Regions from separate parts of the Achromobacter animicus genome, predicted to be linked through region 3. Evidence: predicted binding sites of a transcription regulator. Region 3 holds the regulator's gene; each other region holds the start of a gene.
The links. The regulator FNR, encoded in region 3, switches genes on or off when oxygen is low (the NO sensors DNR and NnrR bind a similar motif). The targets are predictions, from matches to a motif close to TTGATNNNNATCAA.
Positions count from the first base shown of each region.

Region 1: a site for FNR is predicted at 3,629-3,642, ahead of AB3147_RS26785 (DASS family sodium-coupled anion symporter). Genes of this name have one in related genera too.
Region 2: a site for FNR is predicted at 1,919-1,932, ahead of AB3147_RS15355 (ribonucleoside triphosphate reductase). Genes of this name have one in related genera too.
Region 4: a site for FNR is predicted at 2,216-2,229, ahead of adhP (alcohol dehydrogenase AdhP). Genes of this name have one in related genera too.

Region 1 is NZ_JAYGJK010000001.1:5,856,787-5,862,292, forward strand. Features, by position in the region: gene AB3147_RS26765 (MetQ/NlpA family ABC transporter substrate-binding protein) at 73-861, opposite strand; gene argB (acetylglutamate kinase) at 1,134-2,036, shown strand; gene AB3147_RS26775 (pyrimidine 5'-nucleotidase) at 2,080-2,826, shown strand; gene slmA (nucleoid occlusion factor SlmA) at 2,878-3,453, shown strand; gene AB3147_RS26785 (DASS family sodium-coupled anion symporter) at 3,756-5,249, shown strand; gene AB3147_RS26790 (Ldh family oxidoreductase) at 5,259-5,506, shown strand, end outside.
Region 2 is NZ_JAYGJK010000001.1:3,387,115-3,392,620, reverse strand. Features, by position in the region: gene AB3147_RS15355 (ribonucleoside triphosphate reductase) at 1-1,841, opposite strand, end outside; gene AB3147_RS15350 (DUF3325 domain-containing protein) at 2,008-2,358, opposite strand; gene AB3147_RS15345 (hypothetical protein) at 2,643-3,257, shown strand; gene AB3147_RS15340 (catalase) at 3,270-5,506, shown strand, end outside.
Region 3 is NZ_JAYGJK010000001.1:3,913,470-3,918,975, forward strand. Features, by position in the region: gene AB3147_RS17880 (CehA/McbA family metallohydrolase domain-containing protein) at 1-455, shown strand, start outside; gene clpB (ATP-dependent chaperone ClpB) at 568-3,174, opposite strand; gene AB3147_RS17890 (gamma-glutamylcyclotransferase family protein) at 3,313-3,747, shown strand; gene fnr (fumarate/nitrate reduction transcriptional regulator Fnr) at 3,845-4,573, shown strand; gene AB3147_RS17900 (hypothetical protein) at 4,588-5,506, shown strand, end outside.
Region 4 is NZ_JAYGJK010000001.1:4,666,912-4,672,417, reverse strand. Features, by position in the region: gene AB3147_RS21365 (LacI family DNA-binding transcriptional regulator) at 1-1,023, opposite strand, end outside; gene adhP (alcohol dehydrogenase AdhP) at 1,132-2,157, opposite strand; gene AB3147_RS21355 (ribbon-helix-helix domain-containing protein) at 2,357-2,743, shown strand; gene AB3147_RS21350 (TetR/AcrR family transcriptional regulator) at 2,827-3,414, opposite strand; gene AB3147_RS21345 (MFS transporter) at 3,550-4,758, shown strand; gene AB3147_RS21340 (MFS transporter) at 4,743-5,506, shown strand, end outside.

The DNA.
Region 1 (5,506 bases), 1.9 Mb from region 3:
GGCGGCCAGTTTCTTACATGAAGCGCACGGATCGCAGGGTGCGGGCGGTTGCAGCCGCCCGCGCGCCGCGCATCAGAAGGCGGGAACCACTGCGCCCTTGTACTTTTCCTGGATGAAGGTCTTGACCTCCGGCGAGTGCAGCGCGTCGACCAGCTTCTTGATGCCGGGCGCGTCCTTGTTGTCGCTGCGGGTGACCAGCACGTTGGCGTACGGCGAATCGGCGCCTTCGATGAACAGGGCATCCTTGGTCGGCACCAGACCGGCTTCCAGCGCGTAGTTGGTGTTGATCAGCGCCAGGTCCACGTCGTCCAGCGCGCGCGGCAGCATGGCGGCTTCGAGTTCGCGGAACTTCAGCTTCTTGGGGTTCTCGACGACATCGGCGGCGGTCGCCAGGATGTTGGCCGGATCCTTGAGTTTGATGACGCCCTGCTTCTGCAGCAGCACCAGCGCGCGGCCGCCGTTGGACGGGTCATTGGGGATGGCGACCGTGGCGCCGTCCTTCAGGTCGGACAGGCTCTTGATCTTCTTGGAATAGCCACCGAAGGGCTCGACGTGGACCAGCGCCACCGGCACGAGCGTTGCCTTGCGATCCTTGTTGAAGCTTTCCAGGTACGGCTTGTGCTGGAAGAAGTTGGCGTCCAGTTGCTTGTCCGCCAGTTGCAAGTTGGGCTGCACGTAGTCGCTGAACACCTTGATGTCGAGCTCCACGCCTTCCTTGGCCAGCTTGGGCTTGACCACTTCCAGGATCTCGGCGTGCGGCACCTGCGTGGCGCCCACGACCACCTTTTCGGCGTGAGCCGCGTTGGCGGCAACCAGGAGGACCGACGCCGCCAGGGCGGAACGGACAAAGTTCAAACGCATGTGTTGCCTCTTTTATGATGAAAACCGGGATCGATGTCCCGCAGGTTCGGGCAGGCCCCCTTTTGCGAGACGTGCCGTTGTGAAAACGCCCCCAATTTACCTGAATGCCGGTTATTTGTCGGGCATATGGACATGGGTTTGCAGCATAAGAAACCTGTGGGGACTACAATCCGTCGTATGCTTGCGCTAGGCGCGTTCCAACCGCGTTCTTGTGCAGGCATTTTTTTAACGCCCATCAACTTTTTTGTTATTTATCTGCCGACTTAGCTGCCATGACCGACACCCCCGACCCTGCTGCCGTTTCGTCTCCCGCCGTCAAAGCCGCCGTGCTGTCCGAGGCTCTGCCGTATATCCGACGATTTCACGGCAAGACCATCGTGGTCAAGTACGGCGGCAACGCCATGACGGAAGAGCGATTGCAGCGCAGCTTCGCGCACGATGTCGTGCTGCTCAAGCTGGTGGGTCTGAACCCGGTGGTGGTCCACGGTGGTGGTCCGCAGATCGATGACGCCCTGCGCCGCATCGGCAAGCAAGGCACCTTCATCCAGGGCATGCGCGTCACCGACGCCGAGACCATGGAAGTCGTGGAATGGGTGCTGGGCGGCCAGGTCCAGCAGGACATCGTCATGATGATCAACGAGGTCGGCGGCAAGGCCGTCGGCCTGACCGGCAAGGACGGTGGTCTGATCCAGGCCCAGAAGAAGCTGATGGCCAACAAGGACAACCCGTCCGAGCCCATCGACATCGGTTTCGTCGGCGACATCACGATGGTCGAGCCGGCCGTCGTGAAGGCGCTGCAGGACGACCAGTTCATCCCCGTCATTTCGCCCATCGGCTATGGCGAGGACGGCACGGCCTACAACATCAATGCCGACGTCGTCGCCGGCAAGATGGCCGAAGTGCTGGGCGCCGAAAAGCTGCTCATGCTGACCAACACCCCGGGCGTGCTGGACAAGGGCGGCAAGCTGCTGCGCAGCCTGTCGGCCCAGACCATCGACGAGCTCTTTGCCGATGGCACGATCTCCGGCGGCATGCTGCCCAAGATCTCGTCCGCGCTGGACGCCGCCAAGAACGGCGTCAATTCGGTGCACATCGTCGACGGCCGCGTGCCGCACTGCCTGCTGCTTGAAATCCTGACCGACCAGGGCGTCGGCACGATGATCAGCTCGCACTGATGACGCACACCCCCGCAGCACGGCGCGCCGCGCGATCGTCATGATGCAAGTGCGACGCCAGTTGCTGCGGCCCGCGGTGCGGATGCGCCGCTCCCGCGGGATTGCCACAGGCGCGCCCGCGCGCCTGTGGCTGTTCGATCTGGACAATACGCTCCACGACACCTCGCACGCCATCTTCTCCAAGATCGACCACGGCATGACGATGGCGGTGGCCGAGGCGCTAAACGTGGACGTGGATGCCGCCAACCTCGTGCGCAAGCAGTACTGGAAACGCTACGGCGCCACCATGATCGGCATGGTGCGCCACCACGGCGTGGATGCCCACGAATTCCTGCATCGCAGCCACGACTTCGACGTCGCGCCGTTGATGCGCTCGGAAAAGGCGCTTGCCTACAAGCTGCGCCGCCTGCCCGGGCGCAAGGTCCTGCTGACCAACGCGCCGCTCCACTATGCGCGGTCCGTCCTGTCGCAACTGGGCATACTGCGCCAGTTCGACAGCCTGTGGGCCATCGAGCACATGCGGTTGCATGGCGAGTTCCGGCCCAAGCCCTCCGCGGCGCTGCTGCGCTACGTGCTGGCGCGCGAAGGCGTTCCCGCCCACCGCGCCGTGCTGGTCGAAGATACGTTAGCCAACCTGCGGGGCGCCCGTCTGGCTGGCCTGAAGACGGTCCACGTGTATCACCCCGGCACGCCCTTCGGCCGCGGACGCTCGCACCGCCCGGCCTACGTCGACTTGCGGGTAAACTGCGTCAGTGATTTATTGTTACGCCGACGCCCCCTGCGGGGCTGACGGCTCGCAGCATCCCCTCCACCCGTCATCCTGCGCGAAGCAGTCCCTCCCATGGCGAGCAAACCCGGCGAGCGCAAGACCCAGATTCTGCAGACTCTGGCCGAAATGCTGGAACAGCCGCACGCGTCCCGCATCACCACGGCCGCTCTGGCCGCGCGTCTGGAGGTCTCCGAAGCCGCCCTCTACCGGCACTTCGCAAGCAAGGCGCAGATGTTCGAAGGACTGATCGAGTTCATCGAAACCAGCATCTTCACGCTGGTGAACCAGATCGCCACCGCCGAGCCCTACGGATTGCCTCAAGCCCACAAGACGGTCTCCATGCTGCTGACGTTCTCGGAGCGCAACAAGGGCATGACCCGCGTGCTGACCGGCGATGCACTGGTCACGGAAGACAACCGGCTGCAGGAGCGTATCAACCACATCAACGACCGCATCGAGGCGTCGTTGAAGCAATCGCTGCGCATCGCCATCACCGACGGCGGCCTGCCGCAGGAAGCCAACATTGCCGCGCATGCCAGCCTGCTGACGCATTTGGTGCTGGGCCGCTGGCTGCGCTACGCGCAAAGCGGATGGCGCGTCACGCCCACGCTGCATCTGGACGAACAGCTGCGCCTGGCCTTGGGCTGATGCGCCCGAATTAGCGCCATTTCACGTACCAATCCCGGTTCTTTTCGTGGGTCGACCGCACGCATCGTGATCCGATTGGTTCGCGCCGATGCAACACTCGCATGCTTGCCCCGCGCGGGGGGCGACGAGCATAATGCCCAGGACGAGTTTTCCACAAGCGCTGTTCTCCACCTTCTTGACGTTCATCAATACGGGTTTTCCACAATGCCGTCACGATCATCCTGTAGCGTCGACACACCGATTTGATTGACCCCGTGCTCGCGGGCGGTGTTTCGTCAGTTTGACCTCAACCGGAGAAGGATATGGCCGCGGAAACCGCAGTCCCCGCCTCGCAAGCCCCCAAGAAAACCAAGATTCCAATCGGGCTCATCGCCGGCATCCTCGTGATGATCGGCGTTTTAATGATGCCCCTGCCCGCGGACCTGCCCGTTGCAGGCCACCGCATGCTGGCAATCCTCGCGTTCGCCGTGGTCGTGTGGATCACCGAAGCCGTGTCGTATGAAGCCAGCGCGATCATGATCACGACGCTGATGGCTTTCCTTCTGGGCACCGCGCCCACCATCAAAGACCCCAACGTTCTCTACGGCACGTCCGCCGCCATCAGCATGGCGCTGACGGGCTTTGCGAACTCGGCGCTGGCGCTCGTCACCGGCGCCTTGTTCATTGCCGCCGCCATGACATTCACCGGACTGGACCGGCGCATCGCGCTGGTAACACTGTCCAAGGTTGGCACCAGCACGCGCCGCATCCTCATCGGATGTATCGCCGTGACGATCGTGCTGAGCCTGGTCGTGCCCAGCGCCACCGCGCGCAGCGCCGCCGTGGTGCCGATCATGATGGGCGTCATCGCTGCCTTCGGCGTGGACAAGCGCTCGAACATCGCGGCCGGCATCATGATCATCGTGGCCCAGGCCACCAGCATCTGGAACGTCGGCATCCAGACCGCCGCCGCGCAGAACCTGCTGACGGTCGGCTTCATGGAAAAGATGCTGGGCGAACGCGTGGCGTGGTCGGACTGGCTGATCGCCGGCGCCCCCTGGTCGCTGATCATGTCGGCCGTGCTGATCGTCATCGTGCTCAAGCTGCTGCCGCCTGAAAGCAACAGCATCGCCGGCGGCAAGGAAGCCGTCGAGAAATCGCTGCTCGACCTGGGTCCCATGACCGGTGCGCAAAAGCGCCTGATGGCCGTGTCGGTCATGCTGCTGCTGTTCTGGTCCACCGAAGGCAAGCTGCACAAGTTCGACACCACCTCGACCACCTACTTCGGCCTCGTGCTGCTGATGCTGCCGCGCTTTGGCGTGATGACGTGGAAAGACGTGCAATCGCGTATCCCATGGGGCACGGTGATCGTGTTCGGCGTGGGTATCAGCCTGGGCACGGCGCTGCTCACGACGCAGGCTGGCCAGTGGCTGGGCAACCAGGTGGTGCTGCACACCGGCCTGGACCATCTTGGCCCCCTCGCCATCTTCGCCATCCTGGCGGCCTTCCTGATCGTCATCCACCTGGGCTTTGCCAGCGCCACCGCGCTGACCTCGGCCATGCTGCCCATCCTGATTTCGGTGCTGGCAACGCTGCCGGGCGACTTCAGCCGCCTGGGCATGACGATGCTGCTGGGCTTCGTGGTCAGCTACGGCTTCATCCTGCCCATCAACGCACCGCAGAACATGGTGTGCCTGGGCACCGAAACTTTCAACGCCAAGCAGTTCGCCAAGGTCGGCATCATCGTGACCATCGTCGGCTACCTCTTGATGCTGCTGATGGGCATGACGTACTGGCGCTGGCTGGGCTGGCTGTAAGGAGTCGTCATGAAAATCACGCTAGCCCAAGCCAACGAATACGGCAGCCGGGTGCTGATGGCACAAGGCGTGCCGGAAGACATCGCCCGCGACGTGGCCGAGCATCTGGTGGAATCCGACCGTGTTGGCTACACAAGCCACGGCCTGTCGATCCTGACGAATTACCGCCGCGTGCTGTCCGAGGGCCTGGCTCAGCCCGACGGCCGCCCCGAACTCCTCAACGACCGCGGCGCCATGCTGGCCTACGATGGCCACCA
Region 2 (5,506 bases), 530 kb from region 3:
CGGCGAACGAGCTGCTTGCAGGCCTCGGCGGTGGACACGGCCTCGTTCATGTACAGGTGCAGCACGGTGCCGCCCGTGTACTTGCTTTGCAGCGTTTCCTGCAATTGCAGCGCGTGGAAGGGATCGTCTGTGTAGCCCACCGGCAACTGGCTGGAGTTTGTGTAGTACGGCTGGGCGTCCGTGCCCGCTTGCAGGATGCCGGGGTAGCGCTTGCGGTCTTCGCGGGCGAACCGGTACGTGGTGCCCTCGGCCGGCGTGGCTTCAAGGTTGTAGAGGTGGCCGGTTTCTTCCTGGAATTCGGTCATGCGCTGGCGCACGCGGTCCAGAAGGCGCACCGCAAAGGCGTGGCCGGCGGGCGTGGTCACGTCTTCGGCATCGTCCGTGAAGTTGCGGATCATCTCGTTGATGCCGTTCACGCCCAGCGTGCTGAAGTGATTGCGCAGCGTGCCCAGGTAGCGGCGGGTGTAGGGGTAGAGGCCCTGGTCGATGTAGCGCTGCACTACCTTGCGCTTGGTTTCCAGCACGTCGCGGCCCAGCGCCAGCAGGTGGTCCAGGCGCGCCATCAGCCGCGCTTCGTCGCCGCGGCAGGTATGGCCCAGACGGGCGCAGTTCACAGTCACCACGCCGACCGAACCGGTCTGCTCGGCCGAACCGAACAGGCCGTTGCCGCGCTTGAGGAGTTCGCGCAGGTCGAGCTGCAGGCGGCAGCACATGGAGCGCACCATGTGCGGCTCCAGGTCGGAGTTCAGGAAGTTCTGGAAGTACGGCAATCCGTAGCGCGCCGTCATTTCAAAGAGGCGCTCGGTATTGGGATGGTCCCAGTCGAAATCGGGCGTGATGTTGTAGGTGGGAATGGGGAACGTGAACACGCGGCCCTTCGCGTCGCCGGCCATCATGACCTCGATGTACGCGCGGTTGATCATGTCCATCTCGGCCTGCAGGTCGCCGTAGGAAAACGGCATTTCCTCGCCGCCCACGTAAGGGATCTGGTCCTTCAGGTCGGCCGGGCAGGTCCAGTCGAACGTGAGGTTGGTGAAGGGCGTTTGTGTGCCCCAGCGGCTGGGCACGTTCAGGTTGAAGATGAGTTCCTGGATGGATTGCTTGACGTCCGCATAGGTCATCGCGTCGCGGCGGATGAAGGGCGCCATGTAGGTGTCGAACGAGCTGAACGCCTGCGCGCCGGCCCATTCGTTCTGCAGCGTGCCCAGGAAGTTGACGATCTGGCCGATGGCGGCCGACATGTGTTTGGGCGGCGTGGATTCGACCTTGCCGGGAATGCCGTTGAAGCCTTCGGTCAGCAACTGGCGCAGCGACCAGCCGGCGCAGTAGCCGCTGAGCATGTCCAGGTCGTGGATGTGGATGTCGCCTTCGCGGTGGGCATGGCCGGCTTCCGGCGTGAAGACGTTGGACAGCCAATAGTTGGCAGTGACCTTGCCGGCGACGTTCAGGATGAGGCCGCCCAGACTGTAGCCCTGATTGGCGTTGGCGTTGACGCGCCAATCGCGCTGTTCCAGATACTCTTCCATGGCGCTTTCGACGTCGACCAGCGTATGGCGCAGCGAACGCAGGCGGGCGTGCTGCTCGCGGTGGACGATGTAGGCGCGCGCCGTGCGCCAGTGGCCTGCCTGGACCAGCACGTCTTCGACGCGGTTCTGGATGGTTTCGACGCCGGGGCAGACGTTGCCGTCCAGCTTTGCGATGACGGTGCCGGTCAGCGCGCGTGCGCCTTGCAGGTCCAACTCCCCGGTGCTTTGGCCCGCCGCCGCCATGGCTTGCGCGATCTTCTCGCTATCGAATGCAACGACGCGGCCGTCGCGCTTGAGGATGTGTTGGATTTCCATTGTTGGCACCATATGTAGTGGAGTGCGACTACTCTATCACCACATATGGTGCTGGAACCGCTGGATGTGGATGCCGGTTGACCCGCATCAAATGGCCGAAAACCGTCGTGAATTTGCGCAATGCGGCGATCGGTCGCACCCGGCGCCTGCGGCCGGCCCGGCCGGATCAGAAGCCGATGCTCACGCCCAGCAGGGAAATCGCCACCGCGACCGCGGCCGTGCCGGCGGCCGGCCGCGGGGCCCATGACAGCAGGCCGAACCACAGCAGCGCGCCTGCGGACAGCCAGCCCAGCCAGACCACCATCCCCAGCACGTCGCCCCACAGGCCCACGCAGGGAAGGATGGCCAGCCCCATCAACAGGACCCCGGCGCCGCGCAGGACGCGCGTGTGGCCGGCGTGCGGATTGCGCGTCCAGACCTGGTGATAGTGACGGGGGGTGGCGAGCGCCAGGCAAGCCATGCCGGCGTAGGTCAGCAGCAAGGCCATCGCGATGGCGCAGAGGTCGTTCATGGTCATGCGGCTGCTTTGTTGCGCGGGTCGCTGTGCCTGCCGGGTGGCGCGACGCCCTTGCGCTGTTGTGGGTAATGCCCCCGATTCTACGGGAATCGGCGCGGCGTCCGGCTTTGGAGCGCTTTGTATTTTCTGCACAGCTTCCGGGCCGCCACTGCTCTCAAGGCGGCAATCGCCTGTGCGGTTCGGCGGACGCAGCCTCGGGAACGCGAATTGCTGTGTTCGCGCCTCCATCGGAAGCGATCGCCCGCCGTGCGCATCGTTGATGACCTACGACAAGGAGCCCAACCATGAAACGCAAAGCCGGAAACGCCCGCCAGATCAAGGAGCTGCTGTACCAGGCGCTGGAAACTGAGATCGGCGGCCTTGCCATTTACGAGACTGCGGTCAGCTGTGCCATCAATGAAGACCTGAAGAAAGAATGGCTGGGCTATCTGGAAGAAACCCGCACCCATCGCCGTGTGTTGCTGACGGTGTTCGAACAACTGAAGCTGGACCCGCAGGCCAAGTCGCCGGGCCGCGACGTAGTGCGTCACCTGGGCGAATCGCTGGTTCGGGCGATGAAGATGGCCATCAACGCCGGCGACCCGGCCGCGGCTCAGCTGGTGGCGACCGAATGCGTGGTGCTGGCAGAGACCAAGGACCACGCCAACTGGTCGCTGATCGGGCTGATTGCCGAGCAGCAATCGGGCGAAGAAGCCAAGATCCTGAAGCAGGCCTATGACGCCGTGGCTACCGATGAGGACCATCACCTGTATCACACGCAAGGCTGGTCGCGCGAGTTGTGGATCGAGTCGCTGGGCTTCCCGGCCGTGCTGCCGCCGCCCGAAGAGGTAAAGAAGGTGGAAACCGCCATTGGTGCGTCCCGTGCCGAGCAGGCGCGCGAAACGATGCTGACCCATTAAGGAGAAAAAATCATGGCAAGCAAGAAGCCAGCAAAGGGCGGCGCGCTCGACACCGCCTACATGAATACCGACAGCGGTCCGGCCACCGGTCCCGCCGGCAAGCCGACCCACCCCGCGCTCCAGCGCGCGGCTGCCGTGGGCGCCACCACAGGCGCCATCCCCCATAACGCCAACAAGGAAGCGGAGTACGGCGAGCAGGCCGCGCGCTGTCCCTACGCTGGCGCACACGTGGGCACGGTGGACCCCGCCGTGGGCGCAAGCTCGCTGTCCGAGAAGGAAGTCTCGGACAAGACGGGCGACGCCGCCACGCCGGGCGTGAACCAGAACGACGGTACGTTGCCCCGTGTGCGCGCGGATGGCGGCGGCCAAGCCCTGACCACCAACCAGGGCGTGCGCATCAGCGACAACCAGCACTCGCTGAAAGCAGGGCTGCGCGGGCCGGCACTGCTGAAGGACTTCATCCTGCGTGAAAAGATCACGCATTTCGACCACGAGCGCATCCCCGAGCGCATCGTGCACGCGCGCGGCTCGGCTGCCCACGGCTACTTTGAGTGCTACAAGCCTCTGACGGACCTGACCGCTGCGTCGCTGTTTGCCGAGGCCGGCAAGCGGACCCCGGTCTTCGTGCGCTTTTCGACCGTGGCTGGCGAGCGCGGGTCCAAGGATACGGCGCGCGACGTGCGCGGCTTTGCCGTGAAGTTCTACACGGACGAGGGCAACTGGGACCTGGTCGGCAACAATATGCCGGTGTTCTTCATCCAGGACGCAATGAAGTTCCCGGACCTGGTTCACGCGGTCAAGCCCGAACCGCATCATGGCATGCCGCAGGCGGCTTCCGCGCACGACACCTTCTGGGATTTCGTGTCCCTCATGCCCGAATCGACGCACATGCTGATGTGGGCGATGTCGGACCGCGCCATTCCGCGCAGCTACCGGATGATGCAGGGCTTTGGCGTGCACACGTTCCGCTTCGTCAACGCGCAGGGCGAATCGCGGCTGGTGAAATTCCACTGGAACCCGATCCTGGGCACGCACTCGCAGGTGTGGAACGAGGCGGTCAAGGTGTCGGGCGCGGATCCGGACTATCACCGGCGCGATCTGTGGGAAGCGATCGACGCGGGCCATGGCCCCGAATGGGAACTGGGTGTGCAGGTCTTCACCGAGGATCAGGCAGAAGGGTTCAGCTTCGACGTGCTGGACGCCACCAAGATCGTGCCCGAGGAACTGGTGCCGGTCGTGCCGATTGGCCGCATGGTGCTGGACCGCAACCCCGACAACTTCTTTGCCGAGACCGAGCAGGTGGCGTTCTGCGCCGCGCACGTGGTGCCCGGCGTGGACTTCACGAATGACCCTCTGCTGGCTGGCCGCATCCATTCCTACGTCGACACGCAGATCTCGCGTTTGGGCGGCCCGAACTTCCACGAGATTCCCATCAACGCGCCGCTGGCGCCGGTGCACAACAACCAGCGCGACGGCATGCACCGCCAGGCCATCCATCGCGGCCGGGTGGCCTATGAGCCCAATTCGCTGGCCGGCGGCTGCCCGTTCCAGGCGGGCATGGACGGCTTCGTGTCGTTCCCGGAACCGGTGACGAGCGATGAATTGCGCGGGCATCCCGAAAAGTTTGCCGAGCACTACAACCAGGCCACGCTGTTCTACGACAGCCAGACCGCCTGGGAGCGCAAGCACATCGTCGATGCCTTCGCGTTCGAGCTCAGCAAGGTGACCGTGCCGCAGATCCGCCAGCGCATGGTGGCGTCCCTGCGCAACGTGTCCGACGAGTTGGCCCAAGGGGTGGCCGATCAGCTCGGCATGGCGCTGCCGGACCCGTTGCCGCGCGCCATAAAGAATCCGCCCAAGCCCGAGGTGCAGGTGTCGCCATCGTTGTCCCTGACCGCGCGGCCGGGCGACGGCAGCATAGCTACGCGCAAGGTCGCCATCCTGGCGGCTGAAGGCGTGGATGGCAAAACCGTATCCGCGGTGGCCGACGCGCTGATTCAGGCGGGCGCCGTCGTGCGGCTGGTGGGTCAGCGCATCGGTCCCGTCCAGACCGTCGACGGCGGCGCGTTCGATGCGGATGCGTCGCTGGACAACCATCCGTCCGGCGTGTTCGACGGGGCCGTGGTGGCGGGCGGCGCGGATGCCGCGGCGCTCCTGGCTGCCGACGGTCGGGCGCTTGAGTTCCTGCGGGATGCCTACCGGCACGGCAAGACGCTGATGGGTATCGGCGACGGCGTGCAGGTCTACGT
Region 3 (5,506 bases):
AGGTCACGATCCGCTTCCGCAGCCCCGAGCGCAACAACTACGAGTACCCGATCGAAAGCGGCAACCCCACCTACGTCAAGCCCACCGTCAACCACGTGGACCTGATCGTCGGCGACGTGACCGAACGCGCCGCACCCGGCACCCCGGAATACGACGCCGACACCAACCCCACGACGCGCGTGCTGGCCCGCTTCACCAAGGCCGACTGGAAGGTCGACGAAGATGGCTACAACGTCATCACGACCACGATCAAAGCCGACAAGAGCCAATACCTGCGCCTGCGCGGCACCAATCTTGGCGTGGACGTGGCAGGCGAAACCGCAGCGGGCGAACCGCTGCCGGACGCCAAGGTCGATTTTGCCGACAACGCGGCGCGCTTCAACGCCATCAACGCCCGCAACTACAACGATCTGTGGTTCTATTCGAACCCGGTGTTCGTGACGGTCGCGAAGTGATGTGATTGCCCAGCGCCGCGCCGATCTGTTCGGAGCGGCGGCGCTGCGGCGCTACGGCGCAGACAAAAAAATGCCCGGCTACGCGCCGGGCATTTTGCTTATTGCAGCGCGATCACTGCAACGTGCGGGTGAAGACGAACTGGCCATCCTGCCAATCCACCGGGACCACGTCGCGCGGACCGAACCTGCCTTCCAGGATCAGGCGCGCCACCGGGTTCTCGATCTGCTGCTGGATCGCACGCTTCAAGGGGCGCGCGCCAAACACCGGATCGAAGCCGGAGCGGGCCAGTTCGGCCAGGGCCGGTTCCGTCACCTCCAGCCGCATCTCCTGCTTTTCCAGGCGCTCGCCCAGACGGCGAAGCTGGATGCGGGCGATGGACTCGATGTGCTGCGCTTCCAGGCCATGGAACACCACCACTTCGTCGATGCGGTTCAGGAATTCGGGCCGCAGCGTCTGCTTCAGTTCATCCCACACCACTTCCTTGACCACGTCGTACGGCTGGCCAGCCAGCGTCTGGATATGGTGCGAACCCAGGTTCGACGTCATGACGATCACCGTGTTGCGGAAGTCGACGGTGCGGCCCTGGCCATCGGTCAGGCGGCCGTCGTCCAGCACTTGCAGCAGCACGTTGAACACGTCCGGGTGCGCCTTTTCGACTTCATCGAGCAGCACCACGCTGTAGGGCTTGCGCCGCACGGCCTCGGTCAGATAGCCGCCCTCTTCGTAGCCCACGTATCCGGGCGGCGCGCCGATCAGCCGCGCCACCGAATGCTTCTCCATGAACTCGCTCATGTCGATGCGGATCATGTGCTCTTCAGAGTCGAACAGGAACTCAGCCAGCGCGCGCGTCAGCTCGGTCTTGCCCACGCCGGTGGGGCCCAGGAACAGGAACGAGCCATACGGCCGCGCCGGATCCGCCAGCCCCGCACGCGAACGGCGGATGGCGTCGGATACGAGGCGCACGGCCTCGTCCTGACCCACCACGCGCTTGTGCAGGAACTCTTCCATGTGCAGCAGCTTTTCGCGTTCGCCCTGCATCATCTTCGACACCGGAATGCCGGTGGCGCGCGACACGACTTCGGCGATTTCCTCGGCGCCGACACGCGTGCGCAACAGGCGCGGACGCGATTCGTCGCCTTCGGCGTTTTCGGCGGCCTCGGCAGCGCCCACCTCGGCGGCCTTCAGACGTGCCTCAAGATCCGGCAGCTTGCCGTATTGCAGCTCGGCCAGCTTGTCGAATTGGCCCTTGCGCTGCAGTTCCGCCATTTCGGCGCGGACGCTGTCGATCTCTTCCTTGATGGCTTGCGTGCCTTGCACCGCGGCCTTCTCGGCCTTCCAGATTTCCTCGAAGTCGTTGTACTCGCGCTGCAGCTTTTGCAGCTCGTCCTCGATGACGCCCAGGCGGCGCTTGGAGGCGTCGTCCGTTTCCTTCTTGACGGCCTCGCGCTCGATCTTGAGCTGGATGATGCGGCGGTCCAGCTTGTCCATCACTTCCGGCTTGGAGTCGATTTCCATGCGGATGCGCGCACCGGCTTCGTCGATCAGGTCGATGGCCTTGTCGGGCAGGAAGCGGTCGGTGATGTAGCGATGCGACAGCTCGGCGGCCGCGACGATGGCCGGGTCGGTGATCTCGACGCCGTGGTGGATTTCGTAGCGCTCCTGCAAGCCGCGCAGGATGGCGATGGTGGATTCCACGTCGGGCTCGTCGACCAGCACCTTCTGGAAGCGCCGCTCAAGCGCCGCGTCCTTCTCGATGTACTTGCGGTATTCGTCCAGCGTGGTGGCGCCGATGCAATGCAGCTCGCCGCGCGCGAGCGCCGGCTTGAGCATGTTGCCCGCATCCATCGCGCCTTCGGCCTTGCCCGCACCCACCATGGTGTGCAGCTCGTCGATGAACACGATGTTGCGGCCGTCGTCCTGGCCCAGCTCTTTCAGCACGGCCTTCAGGCGCTCTTCGAACTCGCCGCGGAACTTGGCGCCCGCCAGCAGCGCCGCCAGGTCCAGCGACAGCACGCGCTTGCCGCGCAGGGTCTCGGGCACTTCGTCGTTGACGATGCGCTGCGCCAGGCCTTCGACGATGGCGGTCTTGCCGACGCCGGGTTCGCCGATCAGCACGGGGTTGTTCTTGGTCCGGCGCTGCAGGATCTGGATGGTGCGGCGGATTTCGTCGTCGCGGCCGATGACCGGATCCAGCTTGCCCTGGCGGGCGCGCTCGGTCAGGTCCAGCGTGTACTTGGAAAGGGCCTCGCGGTTGGCTTCGCCTTCCGCGCCCGACACGTTCTCGCCGCCGCGCACGGCGTCGATCGCCGCTTCCAGGGCCTTTTTCTGCAGGCCCGCGTCGCGCAGAATGCGGCCGGCTTCACCCTTGTCGTCGGCCAGCGCGAGCAGGAAGAGTTCGCTGGCGATATAGGTGTCACCGCGGCGGGAGGCTTCCTTGTCGGTACGGGTCAGCACGCCCTGCAGGTCGCGGCCCACCTGCACGTTGTCTTCGCCCTGCACCTGCGGCAAGCCCTTCAGGGCGGACTCCAGGGCCGGGCCCAGTCGGTTGACCGCCACGCCGGCACGCGCCAGCAAACTGCCCGCGCCGCTGTCGGAATCCGACAACAGGGCGGACAGCACGTGGACAGGTTCGATGTAGGGGTGGTCGTTGCGGGCGGCCAGACTTTGGGCGTCTGCCAACGCTTGTTGAAACTTGGTCGTCAGTTTGTCGAATCGCATAATGGTCGTATTGGCTTGTGGGGAGCCTGACCGATCCGTGCCGGCTGGCTCGATAACCTGAATATGTGGCCGGGTGAGACAATTTCAACACCCGGCGCCTCTCATGGTCTTCTTCGACGTGCACCAGCAAACAGAGCAATGAGCATATACGTTTTTGTGTACGGCACCCTACGGGCCGGCGAAATCAACGACCTCGCCCGGGCGGCCGCAGCGCGCGGTTTGCCGGCCGCCAGCCACGTCGGCGCGGCCAGCGTGCCCGGCATGCTGGTCGATTTTGGCGACTGGCCCGGGCTCATCCCCGTGCAGGACGGCCGGCGCGTGCGCGGCGACGTTTTCCAGGTGGAACCGGCGTTGATCGCCCTGATGGACGAGATCGAAGAATACCAGCCCGGCAAGCCCTGCTGCTTCGTGCGCCGCACGGTTACCGCCCGTCTGGAAGGCGCCGGCCCGACCAGTCTGCTGCCCTGCGAGTACTATCCGATCGACCCCGCGTTTCGGGCCGCGGCGGTCGATATCGCCGGGGAAGACTGGATTGCTCATCGCCTTTCCAGAACAAAGCAGGACGCCCGGTAAGACACCCGTAGTAACAACGGACTACAATAGACGCCTGTCTCGTGCTTCACACCCGTTCCGGCGCCCGCCGTGCAATGGGCACTCTAAAGGTCATCGTATGCAAAAACGGGTCCCCATTGCCCCTGATGCCGCCCACTGTTCCACGTGCATGCTGGGTCACGTCTGCGTTCCCGTGGGCATGGCAGCCGCCGAAGTCGAAAAGCTGGACGAACTGGTCAAAGAGCGCGTCCGCGTGGAAAAAGGCAAGACGCTCTTTTCGCTGGATCATCCGCTCGACGCCGTCTACGGCGTGCGCTTCGGCAGCTTGAAAACGCAACTTGAAGACGCCACCGGCCAGATCCAGATCACCGGCTTCCATCTGCCCGGCGAGATCGTCGGCATGGACGGCATGCTGGATGGCAAGCACGTGTCGGCCGCCGTGGCGCTCGAAGATTCCGAGGTCTGCGTCATCCGCCTGAACGAAGTCGATCGCGTCGCGTCGCACCTGCCGTCGCTGCAACAGCAATTCCGCCGCCTCATGAGCCGCGAGATCACCCGCTCGCACCAGATGCTGGCGTCGCTGGGCTCCATGCGGTCGGAACAGCGCCTGGCCGCATTCCTGTTGAACCTCTCGCAGCGCTATGCGTCGCTGGGCTACTCGTCCACCGAGTTCGTGCTGCGCATGAGCCGCGAAGAAATCGGCAACTATCTGGGCCTGACGCTGGAAACGGTCAGCCGTCTGTTCTCGCGCTTTGCCCGCGACGGCCTCATCAAGATCAACCAGCGCGAAGTCCGCATCCTGGACCTGCCCGCGCTCAAGCAACTGCTGGGACTCGAAAGCTGCTGAGGGGTCGCCGCGCCATGCGCCGCGCGCCTGCCACATCCCTGACCCGCACGGCGCTGGCGGCCTCGCTCGCCCTGGCCACCCTGCTGGCTTGCGGCGCTGCGCATGCGCAGACGCCGCTGCCCGACCCCTACGACTACGACGAAGCCACGCCCGTGCCCAAGCGCGCGGCGCCGCTGCGCTGGCAGGCGGTTGAATTGGGCCGCCCCGGAAACCGGTACAAGATGCCGGTCTACGCCAACCGGGATCTGGCCAAGGACGACCTGCGCGGCATCAAGCAAGTGCTCATCGTCATCCACGGCGTCAAGCGCGACGCCGACAACTACTACGAAACCGCCGCCGCGCTGGTCGCCGCCGACCCGGCGCGCGCCGGCGACACGCTGGTGCTGGCCCCGCGGTTTTCCGGCTCGATCGACTCGGGCTTCGCGGGCATGGCCGCCTGGCGCAAGGCCAGCTGGGAAGACGGCCAGGAAAGCGTCCAGGCCACGGGCCGGCCCGCCCCCGTCACCTCGTTCCAGGTTCTGGACGACCTGCTGCGCAGCCTGGACGACCGCAAGCGCCTGCCGTCGCTCGCCGGCCTGGTGCTTGCCGGCCATTCGGCCGGCGCGCAGTTAGTGCACCGGTATGCCGTGCTGAACAACGTGGACGGGGTGTTGCGCCGCGACGGCCTGACCCTGCGGTACGTGGTCGCCAACCCCTCTTCCTACCTGTACCTGACCAACGAACGGCCACGCGCCGACGGCAAAGGCTACGCGCCCTACGAGCGCGGCATCTGCCCCACCTACAACCAGTACAAGTACGGCACGGACAAGCTGCCCGCCTACGCCGGCGAATCCGACGATTCCCGCCTCTTCGTGCGCTACGCGGCGCGCGATGTGGTCTACCTGCTGGGCGGCGCGGACAACAACCCGGAGCACCGGCTGCTGGACAAAGCCT
Region 4 (5,506 bases), 750 kb from region 3:
CCGCAACCCCGCATTGGCTTGACCCTCCAGGCGGTCGATGATGGCGCGCGCGGCCTGCTCGCCGATCAGCGAGCCGTCGATGCGCACGGTCGTCAGCGGCGGGGTGGTGGCCGCCGCATAAGCCTGATCGCCGAATCCCACGACGGCCAGGTCACCGGGCACCTGCCTGCCCAGCGCTGCGGCTTCCAGCAATACGCCCATGGCAATCATGTCGGTGCTGCACACCACGGCATCGGCATCGGGCTCGCGAGCCAGCAGTTCGGCCAGCCCGCTGCGGCCCGCGCCCATCGTGGCGGGGGCGGGGATCAGCACATGCGGCGTGTCTGCGTCCGCGTCGATCAAACGCAACTCGCGCGCCGCCGCCGTGAAACCCTGCAACCGGCGTCCCGCACGCGGGTCATTCCCGATGACGGCCACGGGCCGCCGCCTTCCGGTTTCAGATAGAAACTGCGCCACGCATGCGCCCGCAGCCTCGTGCGAAAAGCCGATCAGCATGTCGACCGGATCGTCGTTCCAATCCCAGGCTTCCACGACGGGAATGCGCGCCGCGCGCAACTGCGTCCTGCCGGTCGGGGTCAGCACCGTGCGCATCATGACCACGCCGTCGGGCCGCCGGCCCAGGATCGCTTGCAGGGCGGACACTTCCAGTTCGGGGTCGTATCCGCTTTCGGTCAGCATCATCTGATAGCCGTGGCGGCTGAGGTGCAGGCTGAGCGTCTGCAGCGCCTCCAGAAACACAGGGCTGCCCAGCGTGGGCACCGTCACCGCCACCAGACGGCTGCGGCCGCTGGCCAGGCCGCCGGCAACCAGGTCCTGAACGTACCCGGTCTGGGCGATGGCGTCGTGGATGAGCTTGACGGTGCGTTCAGGTACGTTCTCGGGGGCGTTCAGCACCCGCGACACCGTGTGCATCGACATGCCCGCCACGCGCGCGACGTCCGCAATGGTCACCCGGCCAGACCCGCGCCGAGGCGCGCGGCTGGTGGCAGGCTTGCTGCGACGCTCAGTGGGAGGAGGGGACATGCGGCCTCTCTGGGATCAGGGTAGGCCGGATTGTACCGAGCCGCCGCCACGAAAAAGCGCCCGCTGCGGCACATGCCGCAGCGGACGCTTTTGGGGCGCGCGCAGGTATCAGGCGAAGTCGAGCACGATGCGGCCTTCGATCTGGCCCTGCTTCATGCGGTCGAACACGCTGTTGATGTTGTCCAGGCTTTCGGTGGCGACGGTGGCGTGGACCTTGCCCTCTTCGGCAAACTGCAGCGACTCCTGCAGATCCAGCCGCGATCCCACGATGGAGCCGCGCACGGTGACGCCGTTAAGCACCATGTCGAAGATCGACAGCGGGAAATCCCCCGGCGGCAACCCGTTCAGCGAAATCGTGCCGCCCCGGCGCACCATGCCCAGCGCCTGCTCGAACGCCTTGGGCGACACCGCGGTGATCAGCGCGCCATGCGCACCGCCGATCTCCCGCTTCAGGTAAGCAGCCGGATCCGTGGTCAGCGCATTGACGGTGACTTCCGCACCCAGGCGGCGCGCGAAGTCCAACTTGGCGTCGTCGATGTCCACCGCCGCCACGTTCAGGCCCATTGCCTTGGCGTACTGCACCGCCATGTGGCCCAAGCCGCCAATCCCCGAAACGACCACCCAGTTGCCAGGCCGGGTGTCCGTCATTTTCAGGCCCTTGTACACGGTGACGCCGGCACACAGCACCGGGGCCACATCGACGAAGCCGACGCTCTTGGGCAGCAGGCCCACGTAATCGGCTGCCGCCAGCGCGTACTCGGCGAAACCGCCGTTGACGGAGTAGCCCGTGTTCTGCTGCGATTCGCACAGGGTTTCCCAGCCGCCCAGGCAGTGCTCGCAATGGCCGCAGGCGGAATACAGCCACGGGATCCCGACGCGGTCGCCTTCCTTGACGTGCGTGACACCGGCGCCCGCGGCGACGACGTAGCCGACGCCCTCGTGGCCGGGAATGAAAGGGGGATTGGGTTTGACGGGCCAGTCGCCTTCGACGGCGTGCAGGTCCGTGTGACAGACACCGCAGGCTTCGATCTTTACCAGGAGTTCGCCCGGACCCGGGCGCGGCACGGCGACTTCCTCGATTACCAGCGGTTGGCCAAACGCGCGTGCGACTGCTGCCTTCATGGTCTTGTTCATCACTACCTCCGAAGTCTGATCAGTTTGACTATGCTCGGCCGCTTGGGCGGCTAAAACCATGATGTACATCAATCAGCGCGGGAAGGTACAACTCGTCACCGAGTCGGGGGCCGTATTGCGGCCGGCGCGGCAATCGTCGTACAGTCGTTCGCAGGCGCGCCGTTCCCGGCAGCGTGTCGCCGATGCCCAGGAGCCGTCCATGTGTGAAATCTTCATCCGCGCCACCGAGCACTCCTACGCCTGCGAAACCCGATCGTTGCGCCTGCACGGAGTGGCGACCAGCCTTCGGCTCGAGCACCTGTTTTGGCAGGTGCTGGAAGAAATCGCCGGCCGCGACGGCATGCGGGTCACGCAACTGATCGAACGCCTGTACGACGAACTGGTCGAGTACCGCGGCGAGGCCGCCAACTTCACCTCGTTCCTGCGCGTATGCTGCCTGCGGTATCAGTTGCTGCAGGCCGAAGGCCGCATTCCCCGGGATGCCCGCGTGCCGATCCAATCGCTCAATGCCCAAGCCGTCCTGGAAGGGCTGCCGCCGTCGCTGTGCGATGCCCAACCCGTTCCCGCGAAGCGCCGCGCGGCATGACGACATAGCGCGCGCTGACTTGGCGAGCAGGCGTCGCTCCATGCCCGCCCGCGGCAGCAACAGGTCCCGCGCATTCGTGCTGCCTACCGTGTCGCCAACAGTCCCCGCAGCAATAGCTCCAATGCCGCGCTGCCCCGCGCCAGCCGCGCACTGCCATCTTCGCCGTCGGCAATCCAGAACGCGGCTTCGGCCAGACTGCCGTAAATCAGCGAAGCGAGCGCCTGCGCATCCGCGTCGGCCACAATCCCCTGCTGGATGAGGTTGTCGATCAGGCGCTGCATAGACGCCACGCAATGGCGTTGTGATTCCGGGGATGCGCCACCCAGCACCGCCGTGGCGTCGCGCAGCACGATGCGCTGGATCTCGGGCTCCAGCGCCATTTCCAGGTAGGCATGGCAGCGTTTTCGAAAGCCTTCCCATGCGTCGTCGGAGCGGTCCGAGATCGTCTGAAGGCGCGCATCCATCTCGGCGTCGATCTGCGCCACGACCGCCGACAGCAATCCCTTCTTGTCGCCGAAGTGGTGGTATAGCGCGCCACGGGTCAGTCCCGCCTGCGCAGTGAGGTCGTCCATCGAAGTGGCGGCATAGCCGTGCGCCGCAAAGCACTGTCTGGCCGTTGCGAGCAGCGTGGCGCGGGTTTCTTCCATCTCGGCGCGCGTGCGGCGAACCATTCCTCTCTCCTTACATACGACGCGTATGATTATTTACAAACAGTCCGTATGAATATACGATCTTATTCATACGGACTGTTTGTATTGTCGCCGGCCGGCCGTGCAGCGGCAAGCCGATACCTGCTGGAGAGATGAATGACCAACCCTTATGGCGACCTTTTCGCCGCTCGCGGCACGCGGGGCTTTGCCTTGGCGGGCCTCGTGGCGCGGATCCCGCTGCCGATGACCGGCATCGGCATCATCACCATGCTGTCGCAACTGCGTGGCGGCTATGCCTTGGCGGGAGCTGTTTCCGCCACCTTTGTGCTGACCTATGCGCTGCTGTCGCCGCAGATTTCCCGACTGGTGGACCGGCATGGGCAAATGCGCGTGCTACCCGTCGCCACGGCCGTTAGCGTCATCGGATTTTTGATCCTGCTTGGCGGTTCGTGGTGGCAGGCGGCCAACTGGACGCTGTTTGCCGGCGCCTTGCTGGCGGGTTTCATGCCAAGCATGTCCGCAATGGTGCGGGCGCGCTGGGCCGTGCTATACCGGGGCCAGCCGCGTTTGCAGACGGCTTACTCCCTGGAAACGGTGCTCGACGAAGTCACGTTCATCGCCGGGCCGCCATTGTCGGTCGGACTGTCGGTCGCGGTGTATCCCCAGGCCGGTCCGCTGGTCGCGGCACTGTTGCTGATGGTTGGTGTGTTCGCGCTGGTCGTGCAGCGGGACACCGAACCGCCCGTCCAGGCGCAAGACGCCGCCACCACGGACGCCGGATCGGTGATCCGATCGGCGCACGTTTGTGTGCTGGCGCTGCTGATGGTGGCGATGGGCATCATCGTGGGCACGGTGGACATCGTGAGCGTGGCCTTCGCCGAACAGATGGGCCAGCCGGCCGCGGCCAGTCTGGTGCTGTCGGCTTATGCCGTGGGTTCCTGCGCGGCCGGACTGTTGTACGGCGCGCTCAAGGTAAAGACGCCACAGCATCGCCTCTTGCTGCTGTGCGGTCTGGCAATCGCAGCCACCACCTTGCCATTCCTGCTCGTCGGCAGCATCGCCGCGCTGGCTGGCGCCGTGCTGGTTGCTGGAGTGTTCTTCGCGCCGACCATGATCGTCGCCATGTCGCTGGTCGAGCGCCTGGTGCCCGAGCAACGCCTGACCGAAGGCATGACTTGGCTGCTGGCCGGATTGAATGTCGGCGTTGCGCTGGGCGCTGCGTTATCCGGCCACGTGGTGGATGGCGGTGGGGCACGGGCGGGCTTCGCCGTCGCGGTCGGCGCAGGCGGGGTAGTGCTGTTGGTGGCGATGTGGGGGCATCGGCGCCTGAGCGCCCATGGCTCGCCGGCATGGCGGGCCGCGTGATGGCGGCCCGGTCATTATGGCTGGCCGTCGGGGCGGCCAGTCTTGCCACTTTCTCCGTCGTGACCACTGAAATGCTGCCGGTAGGTCTGCTGACGCCCATTGCCGACACGATGCGCGTCTCCACGGGATCCGCCGGGCTGACGATCTCGCTGCCCGCGTTGCTGGCTGCGCTGTTCGCGCCGTTGGTGGTGATCGCATCGGGCGGCATGGATCGGCGCAAGATCCTGAGCGGCCTGCTGGGTCTGCTGGTGATCGCCAACGTGGGTTCGGCATTCGCGCCCGGCATGGGTTGGCTACTCGCGGCGCGCGTCCTCGTCGGATTCTGCATGGATGGCATATGGGCCATCGCCGGCGGCCTGGCTGCACGGCTTGTGCCGCACGGCGCTGTCGGCTTGGCGACATCCATCATCTTTGGCGGCGTCGCCGCCGCATCCGTGATGGGCGTGCCGCTCGGCTCGCTGATTGGAGAACTCGCCGGGTGGCGCTGGGCCTTCGCAAGCATGGCCGTCTTCAGCGCGCTGGTGCTGGCGCTTCATCTTGCTGTCATGCCGGCGTTGCCCGTGGCCAGTTCGGCCTCCGCGCGCCAGTTCGGCGCGCAACTGGCCAATCGCGGATTGCGGGCGGGGCTGCTGCTGACGTTGTTGCTGGTGACCGGGCACTTCACGGCCTTCACCTTCGTGCGTCCGCTGTTGCTGTCGGTGTCGGGGTTCGACGCGCAATGGATCGGCGCGTTGCTGTTTGCCTATGG